Regions from separate parts of the Solibacillus sp. iso_87 genome, predicted to be linked through region 2. Evidence: riboswitches for the same ligand, from Rfam matches in the RefSeq annotation. Region 2 holds a riboswitch; each other region holds the start of a gene.

Region 1 (5,770 bases), 1.3 Mb from region 2:
TGCGGTTTTGGGGATGTTGAAACAAGCGTATTAAAGAGTGTTGATTTAGTTAGAACACATCCGCTAATGCCAAAAGGTGTTCCTGTACATGGTCTTATTATCGATCCTGCAACAGGAAAGCTGGATTTGGTAACGGACGGCACAGTTGACCAAAAATAAATAATAAATGATAAACGACAGTGCTCTTCATAATGAACACTGTCGCTTTTTTATATTGTCGTCCCTTTATATTCCCGCTGCAAAATGGCGTACATATAATGGTCGACCCATTTTCCGTTTATATACAACAGCTCTCGCAATAACCCTTCCCTTGTAAAACCCGACTTTTCCAATACTCGAATGGAAGCTGAATTTGGTGGTGCAACATATGCCTCTATTCTGTGAAGATTCAATGTTATGAAAGCGAATTCCATAACTAGACGTACCGCTTCGGTCACAATTCCTCTACCTGTGAAATTCTCATCCATTGAATAGCCGATAAAACCGCTTGAATAAGGTAAACGTTTAATTGAATAGAGTGAAATATGCCCGATTAATTGACCTGTCGCATTGTAAAAAATTCCGAAAGAAAATTCCCGGTTTGTTTGCAGCAAATGTACGCTTTCCAAAATCTTATTATACTGTACTTGTTCTGTGTAAAATTCATCGCGATGTAATGGTTCAAATTCGGACCAATACATTTTATTGTCTCTTAATAATTTTGCCAACCCTTTCGCATCGGACGGGGTAAATGTGCGAAGCGAACATTGTTGCCCAATAAGTCGAACCATTGGACCCTCCTTCTTGTGAAATAGCTTGAATAAGCTTTTCATTGAACCACCTTCATTTCATTTCAAAGCTTGCCTACCGTTTTTTCAACTTTTTCTTTATTGATTTTACAGGCTCTGGCTTTATATCTATAAATTCCGTTTTCTCTTTATCTACAACTGTTTCTTTAACCTTTTCGAAAATGTTTGTAAGCTTCATGCCCCGTTTTGTAACTTCTTTTTCTATATGGGCAACTGTTTCTTTTAGTACTTGAACACGTGCGTAGTTTTTGTCGTTCCCTGCTATTAAGTGCCAAGGAGCGTTTTCCGAATCGGTTTTTTCGAACATTTCATCGGCTGCCTCAAAATATAAATTAAATTTATCACGGTTCCGCCAATCTTCAGCTGTCAATTTCCATGATTTATACGGATCGGCTGCTCTTTCATTAAAACGTTTAAGCTGTTCATCCGAATCGATATGGATCCAAAATTTAATCATTATATAATCTTCATCTGTCAGCTGTTTCTCAAAGCTATTAATTTCTTCATAAGCGCGTTTCCACTCTGCTTCTTCAGCAAACCCTTCTATGCGCTCCACCAATACCCGCCCATACCAGGAACGGTCGAAAATTGCGATCTGGCCATGCTGCGGCAACTTTCTCCAGAAACGTTGCATATAATGATACCTCATTTCATGAGGCTGTGGGGCAGAGATCGGCCATACCATTAACCCGCGCGGATCGATACGTTCTGTTAGGCGCTTGATCGCTCCCCCTTTGCCTGCTGCATCCATACCTTCAAATGCAATAATAAGGCCAATTTTATTGTTGAATAAAAATTGCTGGGCATTTAGCATTTCGTATTGCAAAGCTTTCAATTGCTTCTTATAGATTTCCTTCTCCAGTTTTTGCGATAAATCCACATCTTTTAGCTTTTTCAAATAGTGCTGCCTCCCCTACTCCATTTATTTATGTATATTTTACTTGAAAGTGTATGGAATTGGTAATTGTTGCAGTCATTTATTTGAATCATTTGATTATTTTATGTTGGGACCATGTTTTGATAGAACAAAAAACGCGGGTGCACTTATGTATGCACCCACGTTTATAACTTAGTCTTCTAATGTTGTTAAAATGATCGGTTTGTCTTTAGTTACGATAATCGAATGTTCGATTTGGGCAACTAATGATTTGTCCGGTGTAATGAATGTCCAGCCGTCACCTGATTCTACGATATGCTCAGCCTTTGCCGAAATAAACGGCTCTACTGCCAACACCATGCCTTCTTTCATGATTGTTGTATCCCAAGCATCATAATAGTTCAATACATGGTTTGGCTCTTCGTGTAATGATTTACCTAAGCCATGACCAGTTAAGTTCATAATTACTGTCAACCCGTGATCCCGTGCTTCACGCTCTACAGCTTTACCGATTTGATTTAATTTTGAACCTGCTTTAACCTTTGTCATTGCACGATCAAATGCTGATTTTGCTACAGTGCAAAGTTTTTCTTTCTCTTCATAACCTTCACCAACGACAAATGAAATACCTGTATCTGCAAAATACCCGTTTAAAGAGCCCGAAACATCAATGTTTACGATATCGCCTTCCTGAATAACCTTGTTACCTGGAATACCATGTGCAACTTCGTGATTTACTGAAATGCATGTATATCCCGGAAAATCATATTCGCCTTTAGGACCTGAAACCGCGCCTGCTTCCGCAAACATACGGCCTGCAATTTCATCTAATTCTTTCGTTGTCACGCCAGGTACTGTCGCAGCTTTCATCGCCTCACGAATTTCAGCACAAATGCGTCCAATTTTTTTAAACGCCTGTATTTCTTCTTGAGTAGTAACAATCATGTGTAACTTCCTTCCTCTTAAACAATGTCTACCCTTAACTATAGCATACTTAAAATCGGTTGTAATTGTTCAAGGATTTTAAAATTTACCGGTTTATTACTAATTTAGTACGACTTTCTACTATATAAAAAAGAAAAAACTTGCAGCGGGAATTGTATTTCTCGCTGCAAGCCTTGAGTTTTCTATTCGCTATGTTGTTTTTACTTTTTGCAGTAATCGGGGTGCAGAAGTGAATAAAATAACTGCGATAATTGCCGTAAGTATTGTAGCAGGTACCATATAAGTACTGTTGTAAATAATTGAATAGGCCCATACATTATCATCGCCTGCATATTCTTTAAAGAACACGACACCTGCAAGCAAGTGCGAAACAAATCTTAAAGCACCACCTATAAGGGCCCCGATGACGATATAAAGTGCCATTTTTACTTTATTGAACGATTGTGCAGCCTCTAATAATGGCTTTCTTACAATTGCCGCTAATCCTACTACTGTAAAGGCAAGACCATAATCTAAAATTGCCTGAAGCCAGTGTACAATGTAAGCACCGAACATCATTTGCATAACGCCGATCAGCAAACCTGTTGCAAGTCCTGCCGTTAACCCCCAACGAATAGCCATTAACATGATCGGTACCATAACAAAGCTGATTGACCCGCCTTGTGCCCACATTTTAAATGATACTTGATCCAACACAAGTCCGATGGCAGCAAATATCGCTATCTCCACCATCATCAATAATTTCATTCTGTCCATAACAATTCCCCTTTCTTTTATCCGATGTAACAAAAGTGAAGAGGGATAGAATAGAAATCAATTACGCATTAGCGTAATTGCGTCGGGATTCGGCTTTACGCTCGCGTAAAGAACTCATATCCGAATCCATGACATCCGCCGGAGGCTTTTACTTTTTCAGAAGGTTTTTAGAAAAAGTAAAAAACGATAGTCAGGACAAAAGCCTGACTATCGTTTGAACAGTCGGATTCTATCCACATCCCTACGCAAGTGCTAACTTACAGGTTCAAAGAGTCAGTGCAATCCCGTGCACAATCTCAGCCGACTTTCTCGGCACCCCTTGTGGTACATCTAATTTTTTATTGTTTGAACATGCTCATTGTAACGAATATTTTTACAACTTTCAACAGCTATTATTTTGAAACGTACTAGAATTACATATAATAGATACGAAGGAGTGATAAATAATGGATCAATCGAAAGGTTTAAGTGCACTGAGCTATTTAAGCTTTTATTTTGCACCGTTTATTTTACCGTTAATTATATTTATTGTTACGAAAGATAATGCAGTTAAAGGCCATTCTAAAAAAGCTTTTATTACACAACTCATACCGATACTGTTAGGGATTCTGTACATTATTTACTTTTTCACTTCCGTTCTTTCCTGGAACGATACTTTGACCTTGAGCATTCAGGATTTTTTTATTAGTTCGCATTTTATCGGATTTATTCTTTTAGTTGTTATTACGTTCATCCTGGCGATATGGAATCTAGCTCAAGCGATTAAAGTTTTACGTTAATGTTTATGAAAGCTTGTTCTTTGGGTATATTTTTTATACGAAATGTATTCGTTAAGGAGTGTTTACTAATGAAATTAAATAAACTTATTAAAACAGCAATTAAATATGGACCAATCGTGTATCCTATCATAAAAAAAATGATGGACAACAAAAAATCTACACCCCAACCAGCAACTACACGACGAACTCCAAAACGTTAATGCAAAAAAAACACATTTCCCACTTTTACTGGAGGGAAATGTGTTTTTTCTTATTTAATAATGATCTCCGTTTTACTGTAGCCTTCTTTTAGCTTTTGCACTTGTAAAATAGCCGGCATTGCTGCTTTTAGTTCGGCCACATGGGAGATGACGCCGATTAAGCGGCCTGTTTGTTGAAGATCGATCAATATATCGATTGCCCTTCTTAACGCTTCCTCATCTAAAGTACCGAAGCCTTCATCAATAAACATCGTATCGATATGCACACTTCCTTGAACACTTTGAATAACATCGGCCATTCCTAATGCTAATGAAAGTGATGCATTAAATTTTTCACCGCCGGACAGTGTTTTTACATCCCGCGTTTGCCCTGTATGGCTGTCATATACATCGATGCTGAGTCCGCTTTGGGCATTTCCTTCTTTCCTTCCTGTAGATTTCAGGAAGTATTGGCCATTTGATAGGACACGCAAACGTTCATTTGCCGCATGGGTCACTTTTTCCAAATAGCCGATTTGTACAAACCGCTCAAATGAAATTTTCGCATCATTTTGACCGCGAATTAAATTATAAACATGTTCAACTTGCATCAGTTTCGCTTTATAGCTTTCGATCTGCTGTGCGGATTGGTCAAGTCTATCGCGCGTCTCCTCACATTGCTCCACATAGGACTGGATCAGTGTCATTTTTGAGTACTTTGCCTCAATCTGCTCATTCAGCTCATGAATCTGTTGCTCACATGCCGTTAAATCAGCTCGTTCTTTTCCTTCAAGCAAAGGTTCTTCCTCAGCAATTTGAACAGATAATGTATGAACATTTTGCTTGTACGCTTCAACCGCATCCTGAATTTGCTGCTGTACATTTAAAGGCAATAACGCAGTTTTATACGTTTCTAAGTCGAAACCTTCCTGCAGCAATGCTGACTCAAATACTTTTCGAGCTAAAGTATATTCCTGCTGTTTTTCTGTTACAAGATTCTTCGCATGTAGATGGTTCACTTCACAAGTTTTTTCATCTAATTGGATTTTTTGCATCGCTTCAAGTGCATTTTGAATCGCAATTTTTAAATGGTGATGTTTTTGCTGCTGGCTTGCCAATTCTTGTGTTACTTCATCCAATCTAGAAAACTGAGGCAATAATGATTGCTCACTTTGCTCAAGCTTCCCTTTTTCCTGCGCATATTGTTTATCAATATCGATTACATATTGCTGCCCTTTTTCAATGCGACCTTGCAACACTTCTTTGTTTTCTGAAAGCTGTGCCATCGTTTTCTTTTCATTGATAAGCTGGGCCTGCTGCTGTTTTTGCTTTGTCAACTGCGCAGTCAGTACGGCCAATTGCTGTTCATACTCATGTAGTTGTGAAAGCTCAGCTTCAAGTGACTGAAGCGCACTTCTTTTCTGTTCCAATGTTGCCTTTTCCACA
Region 2 (5,770 bases):
AGGAAAAATGCTACGAAACCTAAAAAGAAGATCCATAAACAACCGAATGCCCAAACTGGTGCTCTGTTCCTGTGCCTATTTTCTTTTTCCCTAATTCCACCTTCTCTTACAGCATTGGAAGGAGTTTGTGGTTGTGGTTTTCTCTTCTTTTTCTTACTCATTCTTTTCCTATCCATAGTTAACCCCTCTTCAACTTTAATATAAAAGAGAACGGAGATTCCCCAATCCTCTTGGTACTACAACTCTTTATTTTACCAATTCATTTATCATTTTACCTTTCTTGGCATACAGTTCTATTTTACCGGTACATTCTGTAATAGGTAAGTAATATACTTATATGCCTTTGTTTTAAAGATATCGAATTTAAGTAGGATATAACGAAGTAATTATTCCATCCTTATTAATAGGCGCCTTACTTCATGTACCTATTTAGTTATGGGACGGTTATTGGTTTATGATTTTTATAGTTCCAGGTACAGAAGATTATGTGCTAATCGGTATATCAGAAAAGAAAATTATGCATTTTAGACCGAGTAAGCAAACTCCTGATCCAACAATACCATACGGTGAAATTATATTGGATAGCCCGGAAGTTCTCCGGATGAATACGGACTAAAACAAGGCAAAGATCAACAATTGGGCGCAATTCTTGCAAGAGGAATTGTGCTTTAATGGAGTACCATGAAAAGTTGAATACTTTAATAATCGATTCTTTGATTGGGGGAATCTTCATGTCAAATCAGATTATTGGAGTATGGTTAATTTATATAGGTGCAATTATAATAGTTTCGGCAATAAGTGGCGGTGATTTAACAATACAACCTTTCGTCCTTGGGTTTGGCGGCTTTTTCGGTTATCTAATAATTTTTATGTTACCGTATATAAATCGCCAACTAGCATACGGTAAAAATTCGAAATTTCAAGATAAAATAGATAATATAAACGTAATAATAACAATTATTTTATGCACCCTTTGTGGTTTGTTTATTGGCTTTGAAAATTCAAGATTGGTATGGTTGTCTATTTTAATTGTCATTGGTATACATTTTTTCGCTTTTTACTTTTCCCAAGGAAAATGGATGATAGTTTTAGGAATATTAGCAATAACAAATGGGGTATTGGGTATTATTTTCTTTAACATTCCTTTTTTAGTATTTGCCTCAATAGATGGGTTAATAAAAATTGTTATTGGTTTTAAAATGCTATTTATGAAACAAAATTTTGAAAAGCATTATATTTCTAGCGAACAGTTGCGTTAGCTAAAAAAGGAGCACTCTCATAAGGTGCTTACCTTTTTCAACCACATAAACAAAAAATCTTTAGGTGGCCATATGAAGAAGGTGTAGCATTATAATAAAGTTCGATTAAAAGATAGTTTGTACAATCTCTAACTTCAACTCGTTTGAATAAATATTATTTTTTCTCGACACAGAAAAATCCCCTTTAAGTAAAATGTTTACCGACAGCGTACTGAAGGTTTTTTAACATTGTCTACTTAAAGGGGATAATATCAAGCTTTGTTTCAAAACAGTTGGTTTCTTTCTATATAATAACGTTCGGGCTACTATAAGTGGCTTAAAAATGGCAAAGTATCGTTACGTAAACATAATGATATTGTTTTAAAGGAGCAAATATTAGCGATTCATCAAACGCACAAAATGTATGGGTATCCACGCATGTAAATCGCTTTACGAGACAAAGGCTTTCTTGTGAATCATAAGAAAGTCTATCGACTAATGAGTGAGTTGGGTATTCAATCGATTATTTGTAAAAAGAGTCGCGTATGGGGCAACCATCTTATTAGCAAACCTTTAGCTAATCAGGATACAAACGATTGAGTGGGATAATTCTAGGCTGCTTGTAGTAATGTAGTATTTAAGTAAAAAGTGTACTTGTTAAGAACAGCATATTTTGATAGAATCAAGCTAATTAAATGCATTTGCAGGGGGACACATTTGTGTTGAGAAGGTAGAACCTGACCCTTAGAACCTGACCGTTAATACGGACGTAGGGAGCAAAGTACATATTTTTTTTTTGTACTTACTATGGCTCCGCGTAATTTACGTGGAGCTTTTCTTTTGCAAATACTTTAATTGCAGGGGGACACATTCGTGTTGAGAAGGTTAAAACCTGACCCTTAGAACCTGACAGTTAACACTGACGTAGGGAGCAATTATAGGTGTAGTATACACTTTTTTAGCGTCTCTATAGTAATAGAGGCGTTTTTTTGCTCTTACAGAATCTAATGAGGAGGTAACCGTATTTAGTTTTGCGGAAATTTAAGTCGGATGGCTTTTTGTCTTTCCGTCATTTACGAATATCAAACAATTATACAAAAATTAGACAAGGGGAAATGATGATGAAATTACATGAACAAACCGTTTTAGTTACAGGTGCAAGTAGAGGTGTTGGAGAAGAACTCGTAAAAGCATTTGTCAAAGAGGGGGCTAATGTCGTACTGAATTATTATAAGAGTGAAGAAAAAGCGCAACGTTTAGCACAAAGTCTGGGTTCTCAGGTTATCGCTTTACAAGCAGATATCCGCAACCAACAAGAAGTTCAGCAAATGGTCGAAAAGGCAAAGCAATATTTTCATACGCCGATTACAACCATTGTCAATAATGCGTTGATTGATTTCGAATTTAATCCACTCACACAAAAAAATGTGTTTGAGCTTCAATGGACCGATTACAATAAGCAATTTGAAGGAACGATTAAGGGTGCTTTGAACAGTATTCAAGCATGTATTCAGGATATGAAAGAACTAGAATTTGGTCGTATTATCAATATTGGGACAAACTTATTTCAACATCCGGTAGTAGCTTATCATGAATACACAACAGCTAAAGCGGCATTGCTCGGATTTACACGTAACATGGCGAAAGAGTTAGGGGCGTATGGCGTTACAGTCAATATGATGTCTGGTGGACTTTTAAAACAAACGGATGCGAGTAAAGTGACAACAGCAGAAGTATTTCAATTGATTGAAACCACAACCCCTTTACAAAGAGTGACAACACCAAAAGAATTAGCGGAAGTGGCATTATTCTTTGCATCTCCTTGGGGGAGTGCCATCACTGGACAAAATTTAGTCGTTGATGGCGGTCTTGTAATGGATTAGAAACCAGCTTGTATCTCTCTTTTAGATGTAAATATAAGGGGGGGCAATAAGTTAAAGTGGGATGAGGTAAATATAATATTTATTTAAGGAAAACTTATTATGAACTGTGATTTTAAAATAATAGGTATATATATGTTGAACAATAGGACTATATTGTTGAGCAATTTTTTCTTGAGGAGGATATAGTACTGGTGTTTGCATCCTTGGACCGACGCTAAAAGGTATTCATTTAACTGATGACACAAATTAACCCCCATTCAATTTGAATAGGGGGTGATAGTATGTCAATGTCTATTACTATCATGTAGCGAAGAAGGTTACTATCAACCTCAATTTTTTTACGTAGGGTTGCCATAAATACTCTAAGAAATGCTACATTGTTCTCCCAGCTATTTCCCCAAATTTCTTTTGTAATGTAATTATGGGTTAACACGTTACCTATATTTTTAGAAAGTAAAACCAGTAATTTGTATTCAATAGGTGTTAAATGCAGCTCTTTACCATTTAAATAAGCACAACCAGCAGCATAATCAATAGCAAGATCCCCGTTAGGGAAATAAGGATTTTGATGTGGATTTTCTGAGCTGCTAAAGCTATATATAGTTCACTTCTAGGGGGCATTTTTATTGGAGTTGGAAATGGATTGATGTTAAATTTTCAGACAAGTACGGGAGGAACGGATTTTATTGCCCAGTTTTTATGTGACAAGACGGGGATAAATGTAGGGATATATCTTGCTTATTGATTCAATAATAATAATTATTGGTGGTTTGTTATTATCTTCAGAGACTTTTTATTTCTCCATTATCACTATACTTTCAATTGGTATTACTACGAGTTTTATTACAAGTAGAAAAGGGCATGTTTTCGACACTAATAAATGAGGTGACAGGGAGAAACTATGGGGATTTTATACACTATGGCTATTTTTTATTTTCCTTCGTCTTGGAATAAACCATAGATATCCCACTAGCAATTACAATTGATTAGTATTGTAAGTGTCAAAATAATCACCCCGGTATCAATTTTTTAATTATATTGCACAACTATTAAGTATTCAAAATAACTTTATGAGCCATTACAAACAAATTACTTGCCATACGATTACCCAATATATAAGAGCACTTATTTTTAACACAAAATAAAAATGAGAGGCTACAGTAACTAAAGAGAAATTTAGCGAAGAGTATCTGGATGAATGCCAGTGCTCTTTTTTACATTCAGAATAAGATGATTATATAAAAAGATATCATGGTGAGGAGAATAATTAATTGACTACTACATTAAGGTGTCAAGAATGCGAAAGACCGGCACGAATACTAAAAAAGACCAGGGAACTTTCCCGGAATGGAAATTTTATTGTAAAGAAGCTTTATAAACGTATTTGTCTATGTGATGGTGAAATTAAACTTGCGATGGAATAGGGCTTTGAATAGTGCGTATTGCTATTCCTCCGGCGGTACGTGCTATTGAGAGTTCATGAATGTTTTGTTTGTACTCCCACTTAGTTTTATTACTGGACTATAGGAGGTGGTAAATAATATGGATTGGTTAGAGAAGGCTGCAGAAAACTATGCAAAAATTAAAAAGGCTCAAGAAAACCAGAAACAAATAATAAAAATTTATCCAATAAAGGTAAGAGAATTATGGGCTTCCTTTAAACAGATGCACGATACTATTGGTAGCAAATTTGGTAATTCCATTATTTTTCCGAGCAACCCCTTTCATATGGAATCAGTAATAGGTATTGTTTCAATTAGAGGAAGAGCAAAGCAAGTTAGCAAGGCTGTCGGATACTACGGTTCAGTTATAATTACTATCTAATATATTAATAAACAAGGTAAAATTCAAACAGAACGAACTGTGGCTTTGAAATAAAGTTCGATAATTTATAATAGAGTCTGATTATTTTTAATAAAGTTCGATAATTTGTAAAAAAGTTTGATTAAATTCCTGTGTAGATAGTCAAGTTATTTTCTTATTCCACAATTCTTGTTCAAAAGTAAAGCTGTAGCAGATCAATTAGTCGAATTGAAATTAACTTTCCATAAGGGGAACGCCATTGACAGCCGAGTTTAAGGAGTTTCCTATCCTACATAGTGATCGAGGATATCAATATACATCAAAAGAATTCAAGCGAATCATAGAGAAAGCAAATGTGACACATAGTATGTCGAAAGTCGGCCGCTGTATTGATAATGGACCGATAGCGTACTAAACACTTTAACCCCAGCTCTTTCATTTGGTGATTTTTCCTTGGCTTGAACTAAGGCATTCAACTTTTTTAAATACTCGTTTTCCATGCGTAGACGGTTGATCCTTGCTTGAAGTGCTTCAGGTGAACCTTCTACAAGTGCTTGTTTTGGTTGTTTAGTCGAGTCTTTTTTCATGGATAGACGCCCCTTTTTCTTTGGCTGAAGGGCATCTTCAAATAATATTTCGAATTGGTTTTTCCAATTACGTATAGACGAACTAGCTGCTATATTGAAAAAAGCTGCCGTTTCGTGTAAGGATGTACCGTGTTCAGTCATATAATTAAGTACGTCTAGTTTAAACGCTTTTGTATAATTTGTATATCGTCTGACATACACTTTTACTCCGTTATTTTGATATTGTTTTACTAAAGTTAATAAATACCGGTGTGAAATA
Region 3 (5,770 bases), 480 kb from region 2:
TAGTTGAACTCGTGGTTACCGTATGTCGCTACATCATAATCAAGAGCGATCATTGCAGCAATCGATGGGTGAACTTCGCCGTCTTTTAATTTCGTTACTGACTGAATATATGAGCCAAGTGGTGTTCCTTGTATTGCATCTCCATTGTCAAACAGCACTGTATTTGGATTTTCCTCACGTGCCTTTTCGATTAGTAGCGCAGTTTTTGCCAAACCTAAACTGTTCGTTGGCGTATCTTTGTAATAGTCATAATTCACAATATTTGTGTGAATATCTGTCGTGCCTAAAATACGTAAAGAAACCGTCGTATTTGCTTTCACCGGGCTATATTCTTCCAAAAAGCGCTGAAGAATTTTTTGCATCTGTGCTTTTGTTACAAAATCGTTCGGACGAATCGTGCCGTCATTAAAACCTGTCAGTAATCCTGTTGCTACCGCTTTGGCCATTTCCTGGCGATTGCCTTGTCCAATTTTGTTTGCATCTTTAAACTGATCCAATACCTTTTCAGAATATGTTTCCTCATCTTGTAATCCTCTTGCCGCAATAAGGAAAGCATGTGTGCGCGTTAGTTTTTCATTTGGTGCAAATTTAGTTGGAGTTTTACCTTTAATTAGCTTTAATTCTACCGCTTTTTCAATATACGGTTTAAGTGAATCAGGTACATCCTGGAATTTTACAGTCTCCCCAGTGCCGACCTCTACACCCAATGCATCAATTACGGCCTTCACAAATTCTCCACGTGTCATATCTTCATTCGTAGATGTTGGTGCCGCTGAAACTGCTGACATGCCACTTGCTAAAAGTGTTAGCGTTAAGGCTGAAGCAGATAGTTTTTTCAACATTTCTTTCACTCCCATATTCTGTAGTGTATAACAGAACTATCATACTAAATTGCCAGAATAGTAGAAAAGAGTATATTGGTACAGGCTTCTTCTATATAAATAGTATTTTTATGACAATTTTTAACTTAGAGTATATTTACAGTTTCTTTTATATTATTACTATGACTAATAGCAGAAATAACTGCTACTCCATTTACTCCCGTTTGTCTCACAATGAAACTATTTTCAGTGGAGATTCCCCCAATTGCTACAATCGGGAATTTAGGAAACTGAGATTTGGCATCTTCCAATAACGTCAGCCCTACTGGTGCTCTCGCATCATCTTTTGTGGAAGTTTCATAAATTGGACCAATCCCCGCATAATCTGCCCCATTTGCCATGGCCAATTCCAGTTGTTCCATTGTATGAACCGATACTCCGACGATTTTATTTTTCGCAAAAGATCTAAATTTTTCTACCTCGGTGTCTTCCTGTCCTACATGAATTCCATCTGCATCTAATGTTAATGCAAGTTCGACATCATCATTGATAATGAATGGTATTTTATATATTTGGCACAGCTTTTGGCATTGACGGGCAAATTTAATATACTCATCCCCTTTTAAAGCATTTTTCCCTTTTTCCCTCAGCTGGAACATAGTAATTCCTGCCTGTAGCGCTTCTTCTAAAACAAGCAGCGGGTCGCGTTTACAATTGATTGTTCCCATAACAAAGTATTTATTTAAATCAAAAGACATGGACATTACACACCCCCCGCTGTTCATGATAGGCGAAATGATTTGTCGGGCCAAACCCGTGACCAATATTAAGCGGATGACGAATTGCCAGCTGCACATATTTTTTTGCTTCTATAATGGCTGCCTCTGTCGATCTTCCTTTTGCCATCTCCGCCGTGATTGCTGCCGAAAATGTACATCCTGTTCCATGGGTGTGCTTCGTATCCACTCTCTCGGTTTTCATTTTAAATGGTTGCTCCCCGCGAATGAAAACCGTATCTGTCGCATGCTTACTGTTTAAGTGACCACCCTTAATGACAACACATTCCAGCCCTAGACTTAATAGATGCTGCGCCGCTAAATTGATATCTTTCTCAGTTTGAATTGTATACCCAGTCAGGATTTCCGCTTCCGGAATGTTCGGTGTACAAACAGTTGCAAGCGGCAATAACTTTTCCTTAAGGGCTGTTGTAGCCTCCTGCTCTAGTAAACTGGCACCACCTTTTGCAATCATGACTGGATCAACGATTAGCGGAATTTCTGTGTCTTTTAGTAAGGCGACAATAGCTTCGATAATTTCTGCACTAAACAGCATCCCTGTTTTAATCGCCTTTATCTCAAAATCTTGAAGTACCGCTTTTAACTGAGCTTGCACGAAATCGGCCGTTGTCGGAAAAATCCCATGCACTCCTTCCGTATTTTGTGCGGTTAGTGCGGTAATGACAGATGTGCCAAATACACGTAGTTCCTGAAACGTTTTTAAGTCTGCTTGGATGCCTGCACCGCCACCGCTATCCGAGCCTGCAATTGTACATGTAATCATTGTCGTCCCTCCGCTAAATTTTCTAGTTCATTCAAGAAATTTTTATGGAAAGTTCCTATAGCTGCCACAGAATTGGCACTTGCCTGTTTATATTCATTGAGCAGAATTTGTAAATCATTAAACGGTTCTTTACTGTTTGCCAGCACCGCAGCACAAAGGGCACTTAGTAGGCAGCCGCTCCCCGTCATTTTTGTCACTTTTTCATGACCACCCGTTACGAATTCAACTCTTTCCCCATCCGTAATAACATCTTGTTCTCCTGTTACGATTACAATAGATCGATAGTTATTAGCAAGCTGTTTGGCAGTCGCTGCAACATCTATATCCCCCTTGCCGCTATCAACACCTTTGGAAGTCCAATCCGCTCCCGCAAGAGCCGCAAGTTCTCCCATATTGCAGCGGATTACATCAATCTTTAGAAGATCGAGCAGTTGTCGTGCTATCTCAACTCGAAACTTCGTTGCCCCTACCCCTACTGGATCCAGAACAACCGGAGTACGATGCTTATTTGCGCTCAGTCCAGCTTGCTTCATCGATGCTACTGTCCGTTCATTCAAAGTACCCATATTTAAAAGTAATGCATTTGACTGAGCAGCCATTTCTCCCACTTCTTCTATCGCATCCGCCATGACTGGTGAAGCACCCACCGCAAGCAAACCATTCGCTGTAAAATTTGCGACGACATAATTTGTAATGCAATGTACTAACGGCTGATTTTTATTAATTGCTTGCAGGCTCATTGATATACACCCCTTGTTCCCAGCTTTGCTTCGTCCAAGGCATCTCCCAGAACATCCATTCGTAATAACAGCTTTTCTTAAAATGTTCCTGCAATACTTTTAGCTTTGCCGGTTGTTCTTTCGCATATCGATCCAGCATCGATTTTTGTATTTCAATATTTTGAAGCATCTCCTCGGACGCATATAGTGCAATCCACTGTTCATAAAGGGGGACATTGGGGCATGCATCTTTTAACCTTTGCCCTATTTCCTGATACAGCCATGGGCAAGGTAAAATTGCCGCAAATGCTTCTGCTACATCTCCGTTATGCACTGCATTGTACATATGGCTTACATAGTTATAGGCTGCTGGAGCCGGTTCGAATTGTTCCAAATCCTCCGCTGTCACACCTAATTCTTTAAACGTTGTCCGGTGTAATTCCAGCTCTGCGTCATGAATAAATTTTGCTGTTTGCAGAAAATATTGTACATCATCATCTGTTGTAGCTTTTGCAGCTGCAAGAGCAAGGACTTTCGTATAATGTTTTAAATAATATGCATCCTGCAGCATATAAAACTTAAACTTCTCCAGCGGTAAACTCCCATCTGCAATCCCTTGTACAAAAGGATGATAGAAGCTAGCCTCCCAATAAAAATCCGTTTCTTTCCTTACCTTTTCACAAAATCCCATTGTTACTCCTCCTTTTTGTTGGCGGAAGCACAAAAAAGACGCCTCAATATAGAGAGACGTCCCCAAAAAGTGTAAGTACCACTTTTCTTTGCTCCCTACGTCCGTATTAACGGCCAGGTTCCAAGGGTCAGGTTTTAACCTTCTCAACACTACTGTGTCCCCCCGCAAATCAAATGCTTGTATATTTGCAAAAGAAAGACTCCACGTTAAGGATACGCGGAGCCAAAGTAAGTACATATGTATAGCGTGTACTTTGCTCCCTACGTCCGTATTAACGGCCAGGTTCTAAGGGTCAGGTTTTAACCTTCTCAACACTGCTGTGTCCCCCCGCAAATGCATTTAATTATCCAGAGTGTAACAAATTAATTCAAACCGGGCAAGTGAATTCAAAAATTACGAAATTACTCCTACGCCCGCAGAAAGCGTCCCGGAATGTAAATCAATTTTTAGCGCTCAGAAAAAAATAGCATTTTTGTTTTTCACAATTGCTATTAGCTATTGTAAATGGGCTACTGCCGATTTTTTACCAGTCAGTTCATGATAAGCCTGTGTATATTCTTCAGCCAATTTAACAACATATTGCTGTGTTGAACTAATCTCTTTAATTGCACCAATTCCTTGCCCGCTTCCCCAAATATCTTTCCAGGCTTTTGCCGTATTATCGTTGAAGTTCATTGCAGAAGGATCACTTTCTTTTAGATTATTCGGATCCATCCCCGCATTCATGATAGAACCTTTCAAATAATTTCCATGGATTCCTGTAAATAAATTGCTGTAAACAATATCTTCTGCGGTACTATCCACAATCATCTGTTTATATTCTTGACGAGCAAAGGCTTCTTCAGTCGCGATAAACGGTGAACCAATATAACCGAAATCAGCTCCCATCGCCTGTGCAGCCAATAGTGAATGGCCTCGTGCGATTGATCCTGATAAAGCTAATGGACCGTCAAACCATTCACGGATTTCCTGTACAAGCGCAAATGGACTCTGCTGACCGGCATGGCCTCCTGCACCTGCTGCTACTGCAATGATACCGTCCGCACCTTTTTGAATCGCTTTTTTGGCAAAGTAATTGTTGATAACATCATGAAAAACTATGCCTCCATAACTATGTGCTGCCTCAAAAACTTCTTCGCGTGCCCCAAGTGAGGTAATAATAATCGGGACTTTATATTTCACACAAAGCTCCATATCCTGTTCCAGCCGGTCATTTGTTTTATGGACAATCTGGTTAATTGCAAATGGCGCTGCCCGCCGATCCGGATTTTTGGCATTATAGCTTGCCAACTCCTCTGTAATTTCAGCTAACCATTCATCCAACTGTCTTGCCGGCCTTGCGTTCAGCGCTGGCATCGACCCTACAATTCCTGCCTTACATTGTGCAATGACCAATTTTGGATTGCTAATAATAAACAACGGTGCCCCTATTACTGGGATACGTAAATTTTGTAAAATTTCCGGAACATTCCCCATCAATAATCCCCCTTTTATTCAACTACTACTAATACTTCATCAGTATCAACCAAATCTCCTTCTTAAATGGATAACAATCAAAAAAGTCAGATGAATTGTTTTCCATTTCATCTGACCGTCAATTTTGCTTTTTCTATTTCTTCACCACATTAAAATTAGCCCCGATGAGCTGCCAGTTTTGCGGGAATGGCAATCCTAATTTCCAATAACCAACACCGCGCAAATTCAAGCGCTTTACTAAATCAAACTTCGCCTGAATGGAACGTGCGTCCTCAAACCAGACAATATGTGAACGGCCTTGCTCATCATAGTAATTAAAGTACGGGGCCTGTGCAGTATAGTCAAATTGGATAGCCGCATTATAACGTTTTGCCACTTCAATTGCACGTTGAGGGCTTATTGCTTCTGCATAATCTCCTCCTTGTACAAAGGGTAATGTCCAATCGTAGCCATACAAATTTTGTCCCAGTAAAATTTTACTCGCAGGAACTTCTGTTAAAGCA

The links. Region 2 has a riboswitch for thiamine pyrophosphate ahead of AC0VXV_RS10755 (3-oxoacyl-ACP reductase). Riboswitches for the same ligand answer to the same signal wherever they lie in the genome.
Region 1: another riboswitch for thiamine pyrophosphate. It lies ahead of thiT (energy-coupled thiamine transporter ThiT); the one in region 2 lies ahead of AC0VXV_RS10755 (3-oxoacyl-ACP reductase).
Region 3: another riboswitch for thiamine pyrophosphate. It lies ahead of tenA (thiaminase II); the one in region 2 lies ahead of AC0VXV_RS10755 (3-oxoacyl-ACP reductase).

Annotation. Positions count from the first base shown of each region.
Region 1 is NZ_CM149656.1:3,404,788-3,410,557, forward strand. It holds gene AC0VXV_RS17450 (beta-class carbonic anhydrase) at 1-159, shown strand, start outside; gene AC0VXV_RS17455 (GNAT family N-acetyltransferase) at 210-770, opposite strand; gene AC0VXV_RS17460 (polyphosphate kinase 2 family protein) at 844-1,686, opposite strand; gene map (type I methionyl aminopeptidase) at 1,858-2,610, opposite strand; gene thiT (energy-coupled thiamine transporter ThiT) at 2,800-3,366, opposite strand; TPP riboswitch at 3,588-3,696, opposite strand; gene AC0VXV_RS17475 (magnetosome magnetite crystal formation protein family) at 3,813-4,145, shown strand; gene AC0VXV_RS17480 (hypothetical protein) at 4,214-4,345, shown strand; gene AC0VXV_RS17485 (AAA family ATPase) at 4,396-5,770, opposite strand, start outside.
Region 2 is NZ_CM149656.1:2,145,086-2,150,855, reverse strand. It holds gene AC0VXV_RS10775 (hypothetical protein) at 1-176, opposite strand, end outside; gene AC0VXV_RS10770 (hypothetical protein) at 455-616, shown strand; gene AC0VXV_RS10765 (DUF6609 family protein) at 732-1,259, shown strand; gene AC0VXV_RS10760 (IS3 family transposase) at 1,683-1,838, shown strand; TPP riboswitch at 1,934-2,031, shown strand; TPP riboswitch at 2,088-2,186, shown strand; gene AC0VXV_RS10755 (3-oxoacyl-ACP reductase) at 2,360-3,121, shown strand; gene AC0VXV_RS10750 (winged helix-turn-helix domain-containing protein) at 3,351-3,614, opposite strand; gene AC0VXV_RS10745 (hypothetical protein) at 3,768-3,866, shown strand; gene AC0VXV_RS10740 (hypothetical protein) at 4,664-4,945, shown strand; partial or broken gene AC0VXV_RS10735 (IS3 family transposase) at 5,208-5,330, shown strand; partial or broken gene AC0VXV_RS10730 (transposase) at 5,363-5,770, opposite strand, start outside.
Region 3 is NZ_CM149656.1:2,629,368-2,635,137, forward strand. It holds gene AC0VXV_RS13335 (bifunctional 2',3'-cyclic-nucleotide 2'-phosphodiesterase/3'-nucleotidase) at 1-842, opposite strand, end outside; gene thiE (thiamine phosphate synthase) at 968-1,585, opposite strand; gene thiD (bifunctional hydroxymethylpyrimidine kinase/phosphomethylpyrimidine kinase) at 1,569-2,381, opposite strand; gene thiM (hydroxyethylthiazole kinase) at 2,378-3,121, opposite strand; gene tenA (thiaminase II) at 3,102-3,791, opposite strand; TPP riboswitch at 3,867-3,965, opposite strand; TPP riboswitch at 4,032-4,130, opposite strand; gene AC0VXV_RS13360 (NAD(P)H-dependent flavin oxidoreductase) at 4,287-5,267, opposite strand; gene AC0VXV_RS13365 (LysM peptidoglycan-binding domain-containing protein) at 5,401-5,770, opposite strand, start outside.